Regions from separate parts of the Mesorhizobium sp. M0139 genome, predicted to be linked through region 1. Evidence: riboswitches for the same ligand, from Rfam matches in the RefSeq annotation. Region 1 holds a riboswitch; each other region holds the start of a gene.
The links. Region 1 has a riboswitch for thiamine pyrophosphate ahead of NKJ58_RS29920 (YkoF family thiamine/hydroxymethylpyrimidine-binding protein). Riboswitches for the same ligand answer to the same signal wherever they lie in the genome.
Positions count from the first base shown of each region.

Region 2: it holds a riboswitch for thiamine pyrophosphate, as region 1 does, so the genes downstream of both, thiC (phosphomethylpyrimidine synthase ThiC) here and NKJ58_RS29920 (YkoF family thiamine/hydroxymethylpyrimidine-binding protein) in region 1, are expected to answer to the same signal.
Region 3: it holds a riboswitch for thiamine pyrophosphate, as region 1 does, so the genes downstream of both, thiB (thiamine ABC transporter substrate binding subunit) here and NKJ58_RS29920 (YkoF family thiamine/hydroxymethylpyrimidine-binding protein) in region 1, are expected to answer to the same signal.

Region 1 covers NZ_JAMYTN010000029.1:22,914-29,244, reverse strand. The annotation lists gene NKJ58_RS29925 (ABC transporter permease) at 1-721, opposite strand, end outside; gene NKJ58_RS29920 (YkoF family thiamine/hydroxymethylpyrimidine-binding protein) at 977-1,585, opposite strand; TPP riboswitch at 1,576-1,688, opposite strand; partial or broken gene NKJ58_RS29915 (GSU2403 family nucleotidyltransferase fold protein) at 1,878-2,267, shown strand; gene NKJ58_RS29910 (hypothetical protein) at 2,533-2,784, shown strand; gene NKJ58_RS29905 (DUF2934 domain-containing protein) at 2,944-3,183, opposite strand; gene NKJ58_RS29900 (hypothetical protein) at 3,276-3,491, opposite strand; gene NKJ58_RS29895 (DUF1236 domain-containing protein) at 3,590-3,919, opposite strand; gene NKJ58_RS29890 (hypothetical protein) at 4,261-4,563, opposite strand; gene NKJ58_RS29885 (hypothetical protein) at 4,725-5,051, shown strand; gene NKJ58_RS29875 (hypothetical protein) at 5,447-5,668, opposite strand; gene NKJ58_RS29870 (heme-copper oxidase family protein) at 5,932-6,331, opposite strand, start outside.
Region 2 covers NZ_JAMYTN010000021.1:38,021-44,351, reverse strand. The annotation lists gene NKJ58_RS27650 (ATP-grasp domain-containing protein) at 1-797, shown strand, start outside; TPP riboswitch at 1,021-1,137, shown strand; gene thiC (phosphomethylpyrimidine synthase ThiC) at 1,241-3,076, shown strand; gene thiO (glycine oxidase ThiO) at 3,073-4,074, shown strand; gene thiS (sulfur carrier protein ThiS) at 4,043-4,240, shown strand; gene NKJ58_RS27630 (thiazole synthase) at 4,244-5,017, shown strand; gene NKJ58_RS27625 (thiamine phosphate synthase) at 5,014-5,619, shown strand; gene NKJ58_RS27620 (hydroxymethylpyrimidine/phosphomethylpyrimidine kinase) at 5,610-6,331, shown strand, end outside.
Region 3 covers NZ_JAMYTN010000001.1:19,527-25,857, reverse strand. The annotation lists gene NKJ58_RS00110 (ABC-F family ATP-binding cassette domain-containing protein) at 1-1,744, opposite strand, end outside; gene NKJ58_RS00105 (thiamine diphosphokinase) at 1,746-2,405, opposite strand; TPP riboswitch at 2,568-2,682, shown strand; gene thiB (thiamine ABC transporter substrate binding subunit) at 2,726-3,733, shown strand; gene thiP (thiamine/thiamine pyrophosphate ABC transporter permease) at 3,954-5,552, shown strand; gene thiQ (thiamine ABC transporter ATP-binding protein) at 5,549-6,313, shown strand.

The DNA.
Region 1 (6,331 bases):
CGGCGCTGACGGCGACCGCGGCGAGCACCAGATCGGGCCGAAAGTTGTTCTTGGCATTGAGCATGTAGATGCCCAGCCCCTTCGCCGCCCCCGCATATTCGGCGAAGATCGCGCCGACGACGGCGTAGGTGATGGAGATGCGCAGCCCGGCGAAGAAATAGGGCAGCGCCGAAGGCAGGCGCGCCAGCCAGAAGATGCGCCAGCGCCCTGCCCCCATGGTGGCGAGCATCTGCGAAATCGCCTTGCTGGTCGCGGCAAAACCCTCGACCAGCGCCACCATCATCGGGAAGAAGGTAACGAGCGCCACAAGCAAGATTTTTGGCATCAGCCCGAAGCCGAACCACAGTACGATGAGCGGCGCAATCGCGACCAGCGGCAAGGTCTGGCTGACAATCAGCAGCGGAAACAGCGCGCGGCGCAGCGGGGCCAAGAAATCGACCAGCGCCGAAAGCACGAAGGCAGCGACCAACGAGCAGGCGAAGCCGGCTGATGTGGCGCGGATGGTGGGCAGCGTGTTGTCGGCAAGGGCAGCGCGATGCTCCCAGGCCTGCTGCAGCACGCGCGACGGCGCCGGCAGCATGGTGGGCGCAGCGCCACCATAGCGGGCGTAGAGCTCCCACGCCGCGAGGAGCAGGGCGGAGGCGCAGGCGGCGGGGATGGTCTTGGCGATGGCTGCGGCTAATCTCCCCCCTCGAGGGGGAGATGTCGCCGAAGGCGACAGAGGGGGTCGTCTCGCATAGAGCGCCCACGCCTTGCCGATGCGAAAAGGACGTCGGCGCTCCACGCGCTGGGACCCCCTCTGGCCTGCCGGCCATCTCCTGCTCGAGGGGGGAGATTCGTGGGCATCGCGGTCTTCGCCAATCGCCAATGGCTCCCCTCCTCTCTGTGCTGAGGGGTCAGAGGCATCTCCTCCACGCAATGGGTCAGATAAACCAGCCACGGCAATATCCTCAAGGAACGACGCTTGAGCCGCGGCTCAGACGGCGCTCGGGCTGTTCGCCGAGATCGTGATGTCGAGGGTGACGTGGCCGGCGCCGGGGCCGAAGCGGCAGAAGGCCTCGTTGAGCGTGGCAAACACCGCACCGGCATCGCCACGCAATTTGGTGCAGAAGTTCTTTGAGCGCTCAAAGACGCCGGACTGTTTCAGGAAATCGATGCAGCCGTAGATCTCGTCCATATGGTCGCCCGTGCCCATAACGTAGAGCGAGAACTGCGCCGCCACCGGCTGGCCGGTCGACGGCGTGGCCTGGACAGCGCGGATCGCGGCGATCTTGCGCTCGTCCAGCGGAATGGCGGGGCCGCCGGTCTCGTCGGAGCGGCAGATCGGATCGTCGGGCTCGCCCGGACAGCCGCGCGAGACCGCCGCCGAAAGCACGCAGTGCTTGCCGCTTTTGGCCGCCGCGACGAACAGGTCGCGCATGGCGGGAAACAGCACCTCGGGCGGCCCGACCATAAGGGTCGAGATGTCATCGGTTTCGATCCGCAGCCGGTCGCGCCAGGGATCGAGCGCGCCGAGCGCGCCGAGGATGACGCCGACGAAATCGTCGGTCATGGGATAAAGGGAAATCTGTGCGCCTGAAAACATCGCCCGCCTCGCTCCGCTGGTATTATCCAGATCAGCTTTAGGGTCCGAAGGCTTGCCGCCCTCATCTCAGCCCCGACGATACGGAGCACCCCTGTGGATGGGCGGGTTAAAGCACCGTTCGCGGCATTGGGGAAGCCGTTTGTTGAGGCACTGCGGGAAAGTGTTTTGGGCCAGACGTGCCGGGCGCCCGGGCGTTAACAGACGACTCGTCAGTTCGTTGCGTTATAACGTTTCCACGAACTTCTTATAACTGCGTTGAAATTAAGAAAACGGCAGAGACTCCGCGCAGCCCTTACGGTTTCTGGATTTCCTTATCCGCGACCCCATCCGGACTGTGCTCCTGCATCGCTCGGGCTTGCCTGTGCTGGTCCCCTCGCCCCAGCGCTACGCCATCCACAAGCTGATCGTCGCCTCGCGACGCGGGCCGAGCGCTGGCGCCAAGCGGGAGAAGGATCTCCATCAAGCGCGCCTGCTGACCCAAGCGCTCGAAGCCACGCGTCGCCAGGACGACCTTGCCTTCGCCTTCATGGAAGCGTGGGACAAGGGCGAAAACTGGCGCGAGACGATCCGGGGCGGCTTGAACCTGTTCGACGCCGCCACGAGGGAAAACAGTCACACCATCCTGGGGAAATCCCTCCGCGAAATTGGTGCGACTCCTGAAGGATTCACGATGCGGGATTAGCTGAAGCGACCGCTGCTATATTCATTTCCATCGTCCCAACCGTACGAAATTGGCTTGACGCTTATTCGTACATAAAGTACGATATCTCTTTTCGCAGAGAGGAATGTCCTTGAGCACAGCGAACCATGTTGCCTTCGCCGATCTCTCTCGGCCTTTGCTGTCACCCCCGTCATTGCCGCCGCCTTTGTTGCCGCCGCCTTTATTGCCGCCCCCTTTGTTGCCCTTGTCATTCGATCAGTGCCAACGCCTCGCCGGGGCCTGGCGAATGGCCAGCCAGGACATCGCCGACGACATCCGCTTCATCCGCCAATATCTGAAAGTCGTTGCCGAGAAGGACGAGAGGCTGTCGACCGGCACCCTTGTTCACAGCCGCGCCTATGTAGAGGCCTGCGCCGGCTGGCTGCCACAGACCGTGACGCGCTATCTGCGCCACCTGCGCCAGATCACCGAATGCGAACTGGCCATGACAGCTGCCGGCATTCGCTTTGCGCTGTCGAGTTATGCCTGGGAGGCATGAGGGCGCCTGTCGCCAAACACAAGGAATTGCGCTGCCCGTCGCAGGCGCAATTCGTCAGGTTGAGAGGCTCGGGCGCGCCTGAACGGCGGGCGCCAAGGATGGCCCGGCCAGCGAATTCCGGCCTTGCTTTATTTCGACTGGTCTTATTTCGACTTGGCCTTATTTCGATTTGGCTTTGCCGGACTTTGCGGCGGCAGGCTTCGCTGCCTTTGGCTTGGCGGCTGCCTTGGCGGGCTTGGCGTCAGCTTTCTTCGCCGCCTTTTTTGGCTTGGCGACCGCGCCATCGACTTCAGCCGTGGCCTGCTCCCAGTGTTCCTGATGCGCGCCTTCAGGCCGGCCGGCCTTTTCCCAGATCTCGTGCGCGCGCTGGCGAATGCGGTCCTGTTTGTCGTCCGTCACTTAAGCCTCCGTGGTTGGGTCCGGTCGGTTGGTCCAGATTCCACGAAAACATTAGCCGAAAATTCGGCCGGCGTCTTGAGTGACGAGACATCTCAGCGCGGGTCGGAAATCACCGCAACGCCGAGCAGCGCCGCTTTCTTGACGATCAGCCCCGCGAGGTCGGCATCCGAACGATCGGTGCCGGTGCGCTCCCGCAGGAGCGCGATCGCTTCCTTCATCGATAACAGCGCCGTGTTGCGCTCGGCCAGCAACTTGTCGCAACACGCCGCAACATTGGCGGAGTTCGGGGTCTCGACATGCGGCAACATGGCAATTCTCCTTTCATCATGTTCGTCATTCGGCCCTGCCGCCCTTTTGGGAAGAACGACAGGGCCGTATCACCGATGAATGGTTAGGTTGTCGAGCGTTACTCGACCACCTCGACAATCCTGCGCGTGCTGGGGTCGACCAACACGGTATGGTTGTCGACGACGGCGTATCTGTACTGAACGTCGGGAACCTCCTGCAGCTCGACAGTGTCAGGCAAGGCAGTGCCGACATTCAATTCGACGCCGAGCAGATTGACAGAGGCAAGCGGATGTTTCTTTACGTACTGGTGCACGACCGTGCGCTGTTCCGGGGTGATGATCACCTGCTGCTGTGCCGGCTGCGTGACGATCACCTCGTCGGCGGCGGCAATGCCGATACCAGCGATCATGGCGAGCCCGGCGACGGCGGGAATAAGGATGGTTTTCATCTTCGTCTCCTGTCGTTGTTGGCGAGCTCCGCCGTGTTCCCGCATGAGGCGAAAACAGCGCAGATCGAGGTGGCGGGCTCCTGGAGGCAAACGCAGCCGGTACGGTCTTGTTCCGCAAGCGGAGACTAAATTGATCGGCAGCCCGGTCATGCCCGCAGAACCCGCACCCGCAAGATTCGCATTGAAGCACAATCCCTCAGGAGACCTTCGACATGGATGATGCACGGCTCCAATTCCGGTGGCGATTGCGGCCGGCGCCGGCATTGATCCGGTGACCGCGTCGCCCGGCCAAGATCGGAACCGACCGCCTTCGTGCCACGCCGTGAAGTTTCAAGCAAAGGTCATTGCTTCGGCGGCTGCCCAGGCACCTCGCCAGGCTTGATCACCGGCGTCTTGCCCTGATCCGGCGGCGGCTGCGTCATACCCTGGTCACCACTGGGCGGCGGCTGCAGCACGCCGCCGCAGGGACCGAGCGTGCTGGTCGATTCGCCGCCGCCATTGGCGACCGGCGGCTTCTGACCATCGTCCTGAGGCTGCGCTTGGCAAGGCGCGGCAGGGCCGTTCTGGTCGCTATTGTCCTGCGCGGCCGCCGGGTCGACCAGCGCCAAGAGCAGCACGCATGGGATGAGGGGGAAAGTCTTCATGGTCCAGCTCCTCTGGATTCATCTCCTTGGCAAAGCAGACTAGTCCTTGGCAAAGCAGACTGGCGGCAATTGGTTCCACTGAAGCTGGAGTGGTTGCTGGAACCTGGCAGCCGGAAGTGAGTTCCACCTTCTCGACGCTAAGCCGCCCAGAGGAGGCAATCATGGAACGAAACAGAAAACCCAATGACGAGGTCGAGGCGCCACCGAGCAAAAACGATGCCCGCGACAGGATCGCCAATGATGACGTGGAAGCGCCGACGCCGGGTCGGCAGGATTGGGATGCGCTGCGTGGCGCAACGGTCCTGCCCGACGGAGCAGATGAGGAAAGCCTGCCGGACACCACCGGTGTCGAGAAGGAAGGCGAACTGCCCGAGGAGGATGACGACAACCCCTACCAGGACAGTGACGATGCCTTGCCCGACGACGCCGAGGAAGCCGCCATTGGTCACGACCTGGCGAGGCGCGGCGGCCCGTTCGACGACGTGTAAGGCAGCGACCGCGGACTTTCGAGAAGTTTCCCGGGACGTCCACGCCGTCACCAGTTGGACCAAGGATGAGCTGAAGGCGATGCCGGAGCATCGCGATTGATATTTCGAAGGATCCGGCTGGCCGGATCCTTCGTTTAAGGCGCCTTGGCGATTTTGGCTTAGCCCTTGTGGTCAAGGGCTGGACGGCGACGCAATCTCAGCACGTTCGACAGCCGCGAGGCAGCCGAGAAGCACGAACGCGAAGTCCGATATTTCAAGCGCCGTGGAGGCCGCTCGCCTGAAAGCTTCAAAGTGCGCAAGAGATCCCCGGCGCGGGCGGTGCGGGCACGCTCGCATGCAGCGCTGCGAATCGGGCCATCGACCGCCGGCACTTGAGTGCCGACGGGCTCTGGCCTTCAGTTCGACCCGGGATCGCCGAGCGCCTCGGTGACGAAGGACGCCGCGATCAGGTCGTCGGCGTCGAGGCGTAGGGAGCCTTCGACACCCCCCATGATGGCCGCGACCTTCTGGAAGGTCTGCATCTCGTGTTCAGTAACGCTGGCGTCTCGCATCCTGGCTTTCAGATCGGCGATGCGTCGGCCCAGTGAGGCCGACGTTCCGATTTCTCTGTTCGACATGGTGGCCTGCTCCTCCCCCAACCCATGCTGTGGACGTACTCAAGTCTGCCTATATATAAGGCAGCGCGAATACAGTCGCCGCAACGCGCGATATCTGGGAAGGTTCCGGCGCCAAATAGTCACGAAATAATACGTGGTGGGACTCGGGTATGTTAAGCGCCGACGCGGCGATAGACACCGCAGCCAGCGGCTGCGGCCATCGGCCTGGCCAACCCGCGTGGCGGGTCGCGAACGCGGGTCGGACTTGATCGCTGCGCGAACAGTCAGCGAGAAGCCGGCACCACGCCGGACACCGAGCGCGCCGTTTCGGGCGAAAACACCACGAAAGCAAAAACCAGAACGGCAGCGGCGACGATGAGCGAGCCGCCGGCGACGATCGGTTCAAGCGCCGGGTTTCCCTGCAGCATCACATACAGCGCCGGCAGCATGATCACCAGGCCGAGTGTGTAGAGCCCGTAGTGGATCATGGCGATGCGACGCGCCGCCTTTTGCGGATTGAGCGCGTAGTAGCCGCCGAAGATGGCGCTCGTCACCCAACCGAGCAGATTGATATGCGCGTGCGCCGGAAAAGCGGCGTGGTCGCCCGAGATCGCCATCTGCAGGCCGGCCGCAATCCCCAACATCAGGAACAAGATGGCAGTTTTGAAAAAGAGTTCTGAAACC
Region 2 (6,331 bases), on a different contig from region 1:
GCCTCGAAGACGTAGCCGAACATACGACCTATCTATTGGGCGGAAAGCACATATGGCGGTCTACACCGAAAATACTCGTCGAAGAATTCGCACAGGGCCCGTTCTATAGCATTAATGTTATGGGGAATGAGGTCGTTGCGATTTGCGCCAATGACTTTGGTCCCCTCCCCCATTTCGTCATACGTGAGGTGACGTATCCGGCCCTGCTAACCGATCAGGAGCGTGAGCGCATCGCCGATGTTTCGCTGAGCTGTTTGCGGGCTCTCGGCCTTGGCTGGGGGCCAACTAACATTGAACTCCGGTGCACGAAACGCGGTCCAGTTGTCATTGAAGTCAATCCGCGTCTTAGTGGCGCGCCCGACCCTCAACTGGTCCAGTTAGCTTACGGTGTCGACCTCGTCACCGAGCACATCAAGCTTGTCATTGGCGAGGAATGGGATCTGCGCAAAAAGCATTCGCATACTGCGGCCGCGCGATTCCTGCTTCCTGATCAAGATGGCACCCTGGACTGGATTGGTGGCGACACTCAGGCAGCTGCTATATCAGGTGTGGCCGAGGTCAAATTGAATGTTGAACCCAAGACACCGATCGTCAGGAAGGGGGATTTCCGAGACTGGATTGGACATGTCATTGCCACTTCGCCCAGCCGTGCTGAAACCGAGGGCGCCCTTCAGCGAGCGGTCGACTTGATCGATTGGTCGATCACCCCTTTTCCGGCGACAATAGGAGGTGATCGAGAGCACGATGTTTGTGGGGCGTTCGGGCGGCCCACCAGTTCTGTTCCGATCAGGCATTGACGGCTTAAGATCCTTGAAACGCAGCAGTTCCGTCTACGTCAATGTCACATCAAGTTTGACGAGGCAAATGCAGCTTTGGCCACACCTGCCCTATCTCCCGCGGAACTTCTCCGCGACCCGTGGCGAGGCCGTCGGCCCAATTTGGGCCCAATTTGATTGCCGCCCACCGCCGCCGCAGGACGAACATGCGCTTGACAAGATAACCCCGGCCCGTTCAACCTGAGGCATTCACCAGGGGAGTCCCGGCAAGGGGCTGAGATACTGCTGGCTTTCGCGGCGCAGTGACCCGTTGAACCTGATCCAGTTCATACTGGCGTAGGGACGGTGCAAGCGCTTTGCGGGAGTTTACGCCCGAGGTCCTGTTTCGGCAGGTCGACAGAAGCGTCTTTTCATCCTTCCGGCACAGAACTGGGTCTCCAATGCATGAGCAAAGGAGCCTCAAGATGAATGCCCTTACCCCCGCCGTGTCGACGGGACCGCTGCCCGCCTCGCGGAAGATCCACAAGCCCGGCACCATCCACTTGCAGATCAAAGTGCCGATGCGCGAAATCGCCGTCCATCCGACAGCCGGCGAACCGCCCGTTACCGTCTACGATCCGTCGGGCCCCTATACCGATCCGGCTGTCGAAACCAGCATCGAAAAAGGCCTGGCCCGGCTTCGCCACGAATGGATCTTGGCGCGCGGCGATGTCGAGGGCTGTGACGGCCGCCATGTCCGGCCGGAGGACAACGGATTCGCGACGGGCGAACGCCTGACGCCAGAATTTCCCATCCGCCACCGACCGCTCAGGGCCAAAGCAGGCAAGGCGGTGACGCAGCTTGCCTACGCGCGCGCCGGCATCATCACACCCGAAATGGAGTTCGTCGCCATTCGCGAGAACCTTGGTCGCGAGATCCTGCACGGCAAGCTTGAGCGCGACGGCGAGGCTTTCGGCGCGACGCTGCCCGATTTCGTCACGCCCGAATTTGTGCGTGACGAGGTGGCGCGCGGACGGGCGATCATTCCCGCCAACATCAACCATCCCGAGAGCGAGCCAATGATCATCGGCCGCAATTTCCTGGTCAAGATCAACGCCAATATCGGTAACTCCGCCGTCACATCGTCGATGGCTGAAGAGGTTGAAAAGATGGTGTGGGCGATCCGCTGGGGCGCCGATACGGTGATGGACTTGTCGACCGGCCGCAACATCCACAACATCCGCGACTGGATCGTGCGCAACGCGCCGGTGCCGATCGGCACGGTGCCCCTCTACCAGGCGCTCGAGAAGGTTGGCGGCATAGCCGAGGATCTGACCTGGGAGGTGTACCGCGACACGCTGATCGAACAGGCCGAGCAAGGCGTCGACTATTTCACCATCCACGCCGGCGTGCGGCTGCATTATATCCCGCTGACCGTTGACCGGGTCACGGGTATCGTCTCGCGCGGCGGCTCGATCATGGCCAAATGGTGCCTGCACCATCACCGGGAAAGCTTCCTCTACGAGCACTTCGCCGAAATCTGCGACATCGCCAGAGCCTACGACGTCTCCTTCTCGCTCGGCGACGGTCTTCGTCCAGGCTCGATCGCCGATGCCAATGACGCGGCGCAGTTCGCCGAGCTGGAGACGCTCGGCGAGCTGACGAAGATCGCCTGGGCGAAGGATTGCCAGGTGATGATCGAAGGGCCCGGCCACGTGCCGATGCACAAGATCAAGGCGAACATGGACAAGCAACTCGCCGTCTGCGGCGAGGCGCCGTTCTATACGCTCGGACCGCTGACGACCGACATCGCGCCGGGCTACGACCACATCACCTCAGGCATCGGCGCCGCGATGATCGGCTGGTTCGGCACCGCCATGCTCTGCTACGTCACGCCCAAGGAGCATCTCGGCCTTCCCGATCGCAACGACGTCAAGATCGGCGTGATCACCTACAAGATAGCCGCGCACGCCGCCGACCTGGCGAAGGGCCATCCGGCAGCGAAGGTCAGGGATGATGCGCTTTCGCGCGCGCGCTTCGAGTTCCGCTGGGAGGACCAGTTCAATCTGTCGCTCGATCCCGAAACCGCGCGGTCCTTCCACGACCAGACCTTGCCCAAGGAGGCGCACAAGCTGGCGCATTTCTGCTCGATGTGCGGACCGAAATTCTGCTCGATGCGTATCTCCCACGACATCCGCGCCGAGGCACAGAAAGAGGGCATGGCGGCGATGGCGGCGAAATACCGCGAGGGCGGCGATCTCTACCTGCCGGCGGACGAGACCGGCGCACCGCTCATACCTCAGCCACGTGAGCCATCATGAAGGTCTTGGTCAAAGGGGCGGGCGTTGCCGGCCTCACCGCCGCCTTCGAGTTCGCCGCACGCGGCGCGGCGGTTACCGTTGCCGAGACAAGGCCTGCCCTTGGGGGCAATGCGTCGTGGTTCGCCGGTGGCATGTTGGCGCCGTGGTGCGAGCGTGAAAGCGCCGAGCAGGCGGTGCTGGATCTCGGACGTGACGCTGCCGACTGGTGGGACGCCGCAACGTCCGGCTTGGTAGCACGACGGGGAACACTCGTCGTGGCCGCGCCGCGCGATGCGGGCGAGCTCGACCGGTTCGCCAGCCGCACGACGGGCTATCGGCGCGTCGAGGAAGATGAAATTGCCTTGCTGGAGCCCGACTTAGCCGGCCGCTTCCGCCGCGGATTGCTCTTTCCCGATGAGGGCCATCTCGATCCGCGCCAGGCGATGGCAGCACTTCATGACAAGCTCGCGGCCACGGGGGTCGAGTTCCGCTTCGGCGCCGACGCCCAGCATGTTTTTGGTTTCGATCGTCAGATCGACTGTACGGGAATGGCGGCGCAAAATGGCCGGCTGCGCGGCGTTCGCGGCGAAATGCTGATCCTGCGCACCCCAGACTTCTCGCTGTCGCGCCCGGTCAGGCTGCTGCATCCGCGCTTTCCACTCTATGCCGTGCCGCGCACCGACCACCGTTTCATGATTGGTGCGACGATGATTGAAAGCCAGTCCGCCGGACCGGTTACGGCGCGCTCCATGATGGAGCTTCTGGGTACCGCCTATGCCCTCCATCCGGTCTTTGGCGAGGCCGAGATCGTTGAAACCGGTGTCGGCGTCCGCCCAGCCTTTCCCGACAATTTGCCGCGCGTCGAAACCAAGGAGGAAATCATCGCGATCAACGGGCTCTATCGTCACGGTTTTCTCCTGGCTCCCGCCATGGCGCGCCAGGCTGCCGACCTGGTTTTCACTCAAGACAGAACCAAGGAGCTTGCTCATGAAACTGATGGTCAACGGCGAAGCGCATGAGGTTGCCGCCACAACGCTGGAGGCGCTGCTTGCCGCGCTTGACTATGAGGGCGATTGGCTGGCGACGGCCGTCAACAACGACCTCGTGCACAAATCCAACCGGGCGGAATTCCAGTTGAACGACGGCGACCGGATTGAAATCCTCTCGCCCATGCAGGGCGGCTAGGCCATGATCGAGCTTTATGGAGCCGAGCTTCCGTCGCGCCTGCTTCTTGGCACGGCTCAATATCCTTCGCCGGCCATCCTTGCCTATGCAGTCAGGGCTTCGGGCACGGCGGTGGTGACCGTCTCGTTGCGCCGTGAAATGGCAGGCGGCAGGGCTGGCGAAGAATTCTGGTCGTTGATCCGCTCGCTTGGTGTCAGAATCCTGCCCAACACTGCTGGCTGCCACTCAGTCAAGGAAGCGGTCACGACCGCACAAATGGCGCGCGAAGTCTTCGGTACGAACTGGGTCAAGCTTGAAGTGATCGGCAACCATGACACGCTGCAGCCGGATGTTTTCGGTCTGGTCGAAGCCGCCCGCATCCTGTGCGAGGACGGTTTTGCTGTATTCCCCTATACCACCGACGACCTTGTCGTTGCCGAGCGGCTGCTTGCGGCGGGCTGCAAGGTCTTGATGCCGTGGTGCGCGCCGATCGGTTCCGCTCTCGGACCGATCAACATCACGGCGCTGCGCTCGATGCGCGGACATTTCCCTGATGTTCCGCTGATCGTGGATGCGGGGCTCGGACGGCCGTCGCACGCGGCAACCGTCATGGAGCTCGGCTTTGACGCCGTACTCCTGAACACCGCAGTTGCCAAGGCGGCCGATCCGGTCGGCATGGCGCGTGCGTTCGGCAAGGCGGTCGAGGCCGGTCGTGAAGCTTTCAGCTCGGGAATGCTCGAACCGCGCGACGTCGCCGTGCCGTCGACGCCGACAATTGGCAGGGCAGTTTTTTCATGAAGCTCGATCCGTTCTACCTGATCGTCGACAGCGCCGCCTGGATCGAACGGCTGGTGCCGCTTGGCGTCAAGCTGGTTCAGTTGCGCATCAAGGACAGGGACGAGGCCACGCTGCGGACGGAAATCCGCCGCGCGAACGGCGTCTGCGCGGTCCAAGGCTGCCAACTGATCGTCAACGACTATTGGCGCACGGCAATCGAGGAAGGCTGCGACTTCGTCCATCTCGGCCAAGCGGATTTGGCTGCGGCCGACCTGCTGGCGATTAAGTACGCTGGATTGAAGCTCGGGCTTTCCACGCACGATCATCTAGAACTGGAAACGGCCATCGCTGCCGAGCCCGACTATATCGCGCTCGGCCCCATCTATCCCACCATCCTGAAGCAGATGAAATGGGCGCCGCAAGGGCTCAAGCGGATCAGCGAGTGGAAGCATCGGGTGGCGCCGATCCCATTGGTCGCCATTGGCGGCCTCAACCCCGACCGGCTCGACGGTGTTCTCGCGGCTGGTGCGGACAGCGCGGCGGTGGTCACCGACATCACGTTGAATGCCGATCCCGAAGCGCGCACGCGAGAATGGATCGAAAAGACAAAGCCATGGCGCTGAGGCGAGAACCGCATGTGCTCGTGGTCGGCGGATCTGACTCCAGCGGTGGAGGCGGAATAGCACGCGATATCGAGACGATCTCTTCCATTGGCGTGCGCACCTGCCTGGCTGTCACAGCGCTGACCGTGCAGACGCACGATGCGGTCATGGAAATCCACTCTATGCAACCCGGTCTGGTGGCCGGTCAGATGCGTGCGGCGTTGCAGGCCAACAAGGTGGCGGCCATCAAGATCGGGATGCTCGCCACGGTGGAGATCGTCATTGCGGTTGCCGAAGTGCTGCGCGAAAATCCGCAGGTGCCGGCAGTGCTCGACCCGGTGCTGGCGTCGACGTCAGGCCGGACGCTCCTAGAGGCCGGCGCCATCGCCGCCCTGAAATGCGATCTGATGCCATTTTGCCGTCTGGTCACCCCCAATCTCTTCGAGCTGGCACTCCTTGTTGGCTCGGAGCGGGCAGTGGATGAGGACGGCGTAGTGTGGCAAGGCCAGGAATTGCTGGCAGCCGGCGCGCGGGCTCTGCTGATCAAGGGCGGCCATGCATCGGGACCGCAATCAACCGATATTCTGTTGCGCCCCGATCACGAATCAGTCCGCTTTGACACGCCGCGTCTTGCCGCATCGATGCGCGGGACGGGCTGCATGCTGGCCAGCTCGATTGCGGCACATCTGGCGAAGGCGCAATCAATCGAGTACGCCGTGCGCCAGGGCAAGCT
Region 3 (6,331 bases), on a different contig from region 1:
TGTCGAGGGCGGCGATGGTCTTTTGGAACGAGGCCGGGTCGCGCTCGTAATAGGCGGGATCGGCGATGTTGTTTTCCAAACGCGAGATCGAGGCCATTACCGCCTCGATCTTCTTGGGCAGCGATTCCAGGGCGAATTTCTGCTTGAACGACAGTTTCTTCGACGGCCCTTTTGGCGCTGCCGGCTCGCTCTTGCCCGGCGCCGGCGCATCGCTGGCTTCGGCCTTGGCGCGCGCCTTGCGGTCGTCGAGCCGGGTGCCGCCGCGCTGCGCCAGCATGTCGGAATAGCCACCGGCATATTCGATCCAGCGGCCGCCTCCGTCCGGGGCGATGATGCTGGTGACGGTGCGGTCGAGGAAGTCGCGGTCGTGGCTGACCAGGATGACCGTGCCGGCAAAGCCGGCGACAAGTTCCTGCAACAGTTCCAGCGTCTCCATGTCGAGATCGTTGGTCGGCTCGTCGAGCACCAGAAGGTTGGCCGGCCGCGCCAGAACACGCGCCAGGAGCAGCCGCGCCCGTTCGCCGCCGGACAGCTCGCGCACCGGGGTGCGCGCCTGTTCCGGCTTGAACAGGAAATCCTTCATGTAGGACACGACATGGCGCTGCTCGCCATTGATGACGAGGTTTTCGCCGCGCCCGTCCGTGAGATACTGCGCCAGGGTCTCGGCCGGATCGACCGCCTCGCGCTTCTGGTCGAGCGTGGCGATTTCCAGATTGGTGCCGAGCCGCACCGAGCCGGCATCGGGCTTCATCTCGCCGGTGAGCATCTTCAACAGCGTCGTCTTGCCGGCGCCGTTCGGCCCGACAAGGCCGACGCGATCGCCGCGCTGGATGCGGGTCGAGAAGCCCTTGACCACGGTCAGGTCGCCAAAACTCTTCTCGATGTTCTTGGCCTCGATCACCAGCTTGCCGGATTCGGCGGCGTCGCTGGCCACCATGGTCGCCGAGCCCTCGGCGCCGCGATGGCCGCGAAAACGCTGGCGCATGGTCTGCAGTTCGCCCAGGCGGCGCATGTTGCGTTTGCGGCGAGCCGTCACGCCATAGCGCAGCCAATGCTCCTCGCGCACGATCTGGCGGCCGAGCTTGTGCTGTTCGCGCTCTTCCTCTTCCAGCACAAGGTCGCGCCATTCCTCGAAATGGCCAAAGCCCTTGTCGAGGCGGCGGGTCTGGCCACGGTCGAGCCAGACAGTGGCGCGCGAGACGCGTTCGAGGAAGCGACGGTCGTGCGAGATGACGATCAGCGCCGAAGACGTCCGGACAAGCTCTTCTTCCAGCCATTCGATGACCGACAAATCGAGATGGTTCGTCGGCTCATCAAGCAGCAGAATATCGGGTTCGGGCGCCATGACGCGGGCAAGTGCTGCGCGGCGCGCCTCGCCGCCGGAGAGATCGTTGGGGTTCTCCGTGCCGGCGAGGCCGAGATGCTCCATCAGATATGTGGCGCGGTAGGGATCGTCGGCAGGCCCAAGCCCGGCCTCGACATAGGCGCGCACATTGGCAAAGCCGTCCATGTCGGGCATTTGCGGGAGATAGCGCACCGTTGCCGAAGGCTGGCGGAAGACCTCGCCGTCTTGCGGCTCGATCAGACCAGCAGCAATCTTCAGGAGCGTCGACTTGCCGGAGCCGTTGCGGCCGACGAGCGCGATCTTGTCACCGGCGGACGCCGTCAGTTCGGCGCCATCGAGCAGCGGCGTGCCGCCAAAGGTCAGTCTTATGCCGTCGAGGTTGAGAAGGGGCGGGGCCATGTCAGCTTTCAGGCAAGGGGTAGGGGTGGGCGAGCAGCAGCGCGCGGCCATGGCCGAGCGCGATTTCGAGGCCGCCCCCGGTCGTGTTGGACTTGACCTCGTTCGAGATGGTCAGCGACGAGCCGAACACGACCTCGACATGGTCGAGCGGCCACTTCGCGCCGGACACGGTGAGGCCCGAAAGATCGGAAAAGCCGAGCACCGAAAACAGCGTTCCGTCGGCATAGTCGAAGCCGGCCTTGCCAGGCAGCAGAGGGGCGCCTTCCTGCGCTCCGCTGGTCAACAGCAATTTTGTGCCGGCCTCGGCCAGCCGCAGGCTGAGCGCCAGATGGAGGAAGGCGTGGTCGGCGCGCTTGCCGCCGAAAGCGCCGGCCAGCACCAGGCTGGTGGCGCCGCGTTCCAATGCCGCCGCGATCGCCAGTTCGCCATCGGTCTTGTCCTTTTCGGGAGGAAACACCTCCCGCGGCACGGCGGCGAGATCGGCAGGCAGGTCCGCCGGCACGGAATCGAAATCGCCGACCCACAGCTCCGGCATCACGCCGAGCAGGCGGGCATGATCGATGCCGGCGTCGGCGGCGATGACGCGCGTGCCCGCGACCTGGCGGTCGAGCCGCGGCGTGCGGACGAGATCGCCGCCAAGCAGGATGGTGAATGTGCTCATATCCGCTGGCCCTTACCAGCCCCGCCGACGAAACGGAAGGCCGAGCGGCACCGTCACTCTTTGTTGGAGCATGATCTTTTTCCGGAAACGGATTCCACTTTCCGGGATCACGCTCGGGCAAACTTCCACTTGCGTGGCACCTTGGCCGGGCCTATGTGTCGAAACGCTCTAACGGGGTGCCGGACGCGATCTTCGCGGACCGGCTGAGAGGCAGTCTCGCCAACCCGCTGAACCTGATCCGGTTTGTACCGGCGGAGGGATTAGACGCTTCGGACAGCCCGACGCCTCAATTCCTTTCAACACGAATGAAGGAGGCGCCGATGCGCATTTTTTTGTCCCGTCTTGTCCCAGCGCTTGGGCTTGCTGTTTCGCTACTGGCAAGCCCTGCGTGCGCGCAGGAAAAACTCACGATCTATACCTATGAGAGTTTCACTGCCGACTGGGGTCCAGGCCCCCAGGTGAAGAAGGAATTCGAGGCCGAGTGTGGCTGCAGCGTCGACTTCGTCTCGGTGGCCGACGGCGTCGCGCTGCTCAATCGCGTCAAGCTCGAAGGTGCGTCGACCAAAGCCGATATCGTGCTTGGCCTCGATACCAACCTCACCGCGGAAGCCAAGGCTTCCGGCCTGTTTGTCCCACATGGCGCGGTGGCTGAAAACAACGTGCCGGGCGGCTGGAGCGACGACACTTTCGTGCCCTACGATTATGGCTATTTCGCCGTCGTCTACGACACCGAGAAGCTGAAGAACCCACCGAAGAGCCTGAAGAAATTGGTCGAGGGCGATGCCGCCGACAAGATCGTCATCCAGGATCCGAGGACGTCGACGCCGGGCCTTGGCCTGCTGCTGTGGGTTAAGTCGGTCTATGGCGACAAGGCGCCGGAAGCCTGGGCGAAACTCAAGGGCAAAGTGCTGACGGTGACGCCGGGCTGGAGCGAGGCCTACGGCCTGTTCACCAAGGGCGAGGCGCCGATGGTGCTTTCCTATACGACGTCGCCGGCCTACCACATGGTGGCGGAGAACACCGGGCGCTACCAGGCGGCCTCGTTCGAGGAAGGCGAGTATCTGCAGATCGAGGTCGCCGGCATCACCACCACGGGCGCGAAGAATCCGCTGGCGGCGAAGTTCCTGGCCTTCATGACCGGGCCGAAATTCCAGGATGTCATTCCGGAGACCAACTGGATGTTCCCGGCCGGGAAAACCGACAAGCCGCTCAATCCGGCTTTTGATAGGCTGGTCAAGCCGGCGAAGACCTTGCTGTTCAGCCCGGAAGAGGTCGCGGCAAATCGCAAGGCCTGGGTGGATGAATGGCTGGCGGTGATGAGCAAGTAGATTTGGCTGTATAGTCAAAAGATGAGTGCTCTACGGCGCCCCCCTCTGTCCTGCCGGACATCTCCCCCACGAGGGGGGAGATTGGCCTTTACGTTGACTTTCGCCAATCTCCGAAGCTGCAGGAATGAGCGGAGCGCTAAAACCGCCAATCTCCCCCCTCGTGGGGGAGATGTCCGGCAGGACAGAGGGGGGCGCGAAGGAACGCGACGCCCGGTAAAGAGTGCAACGCTCTGACCCCCGCATCACGGCCGGCATTGTCGCGCTTGCGGCAATCGCGCTGCTGATCGGTGGCGCCTTCGCCGGCCTTATCCGCGAAGGCGCGCACGACCTTTCCGGCGCCGCGTCCGCCTTTGACCTCTATCTCCTGCGCGTTGTCCGCTTCACGCTCTGGCAGGCTGCGCTCTCGACTCTGCTTTCCGCCGTACCGGCGCTCTTCGTCGCCCGGGCGCTGTCGCGGCATCCGCGCTTCTTCGGACGCGGCTTCATCCTGCAGCTATTCACTGTGCCCCTTGCCTTGCCGGCAATTGTCGGAGCGCTGGGAATACTGGCGCTCTATGGCCGCGCCGGTTATTTCGCCGCGATCGGTGGCCAGAGCTGGCCCGACATCTATGGGCTGTCGGGCATCCTCGTCGCCCACGTCTTCTTCAACCTGCCGCTGGCCACCCGGCTGTTCCTCGAAGCGCTGGGAACGGTGCCGGCCGATCAATGGCGGCTGGCGAGCCAGCTCGGCATGGGGGCGAGGCCAGCCTTCCGGCTGATCGAGTGGCCGGTGCTGCGCGCCGCGCTGCCGGGCGTCGCCGGGCTTGTCTTCATGCTTTGCATCACCTCCTTCACCATCGTCCTGATCCTCGGCGGCGGGCCGGCGGCGACGACGCTGGAAGTCGCCATCTATCAGGCGCTGCGTTTCGACTTCGATCCGGCGCGAGCGGTGACGCTGACGGTGCTACAGATCGCGCTGACTTTCGCCGTCATGCTGGCGCTGACGCGGCTCGGCGCCAATGTGACCGGCGACGCCAATTTGCCTGTCGCGCCGCGCCGCTATCACTTGGCCGGCAAAGCAGAAACAGCGTTCAACGCCGTCCTGATCGTGCTCGCCTTGCTGTTCGTCGCCGGACCGATGGCGGCCACCGTTGCCTCCGGCCTCGGCGCCGATCTCGGCCGGCTGGCGGGCGAGAGTGCCGTGCGTCAGGCGACGCTGACCAGCGCCGGTCTCGCCTTCTCGGCGGCGCTACTTTCGGTGGCGCTGGCACTGTCGCTGATCATGGCGCGGCGGGCACTGTCGCTGCGCCGCCGGTCCAGTGCCCGTTCATTGCTCGAACATGCCACCGACACCGGCGCCGGCTTCGTCCTCGTCGTGCCGCCCATCGTCATCGGCGCCGGCTGGTTTCTCCTGCTGCGCACGGTCAGCGATGTCTTTGCCATCGCGCCGGTCATGGTCGTCACCGTCAATGCGGTGATGGCGATGCCCTTTGCCATCCGCGCGATGCGCCCGGCCTATGATGCGGCGAGCGAGCGCCATGAAAAGCTGTGCGCGCAGCTCGGCATTGCGGGCTGGAACCGGCTGCTTCTGGTCGACTGGCCATCGCTCCGGCGGCCGCTGGCCACCGGCTTTGCCTTCGCCATGGCACTGTCGCTCGGCGATCTCGGCGTCATCGCGCTGTTCGGCAGCGATTCGGTGCAGACCTTGCCCTATCTCCTGCTGGCGCGCATGGGCAGCTATCGCACGGCCGATGCTGCCGGGCTGGCTTTGCTGCTCGGGGCGGTCTGCCTTGCATTGGTGGTCGCGGCAGACTGGCTGGGACGGGGAGAGAGATCGTGACGTCCGCTGTGGAGAAAGGCACGACTGTCCGGCTGGACAAGGTCTCGTTCAGCTATGGCGAAACGCCATTCCTGTTCGATGTCGAATTCGATACATCTAAGATCACCGCCATCATGGGGGCAAGCGGTTCGGGCAAATCGACCTTGCTCAATCTGGTGGCTGGTTTCGAGACGCCGGAGTCCGGTCGTGTGCTGATCGGCGCCGCCGATGTCGGCGCCGAGCCGCCTTCGGCGCGGCCGGTGTCGATGGTATTCCAGGAAAACAATCTGTTTGCTCATCTCTCGGTGGAGAAGAATGTCGGGCTCGGCCGCTCGCCATCGCTCAACCTGACCGACGCCGATCGCGCCGCAATCGCCGAGGCGCTTGACCGCGTTGGCCTGGCCGGCAAGGAAATGCGCCTGCCGCGCGAACTCTCCGGCGGCGAAAGGCAGCGCGTGGCGCTCGCCCGCGTTCTGGTGCGCGACCGGCCAGTGCTGCTGCTCGACGAGCCGTTCGCTTCGCTCGGGCCAGCACTGCGCGACGACATGCTCGACCTGGTGGCCGGCGTTCATGCCGAGCGGGCGATGACGGTGCTGTTCGTCACGCATCAGCCGGAAGACGCTCGCCGTATCGGCGAGCAGATGGTTTTTCTGGACAATGGCAGGGTTGCCGCGACGGGACCTGCCGGCGATTTTTTCGACGGCACTGGCCCTGAAGCGTTTCGGCGCTATATCGGCGCAAGTTCGGGCGGATCACGCGATATTGCCCGGAAGCGGACATAATTTACGACCAAACCGGCT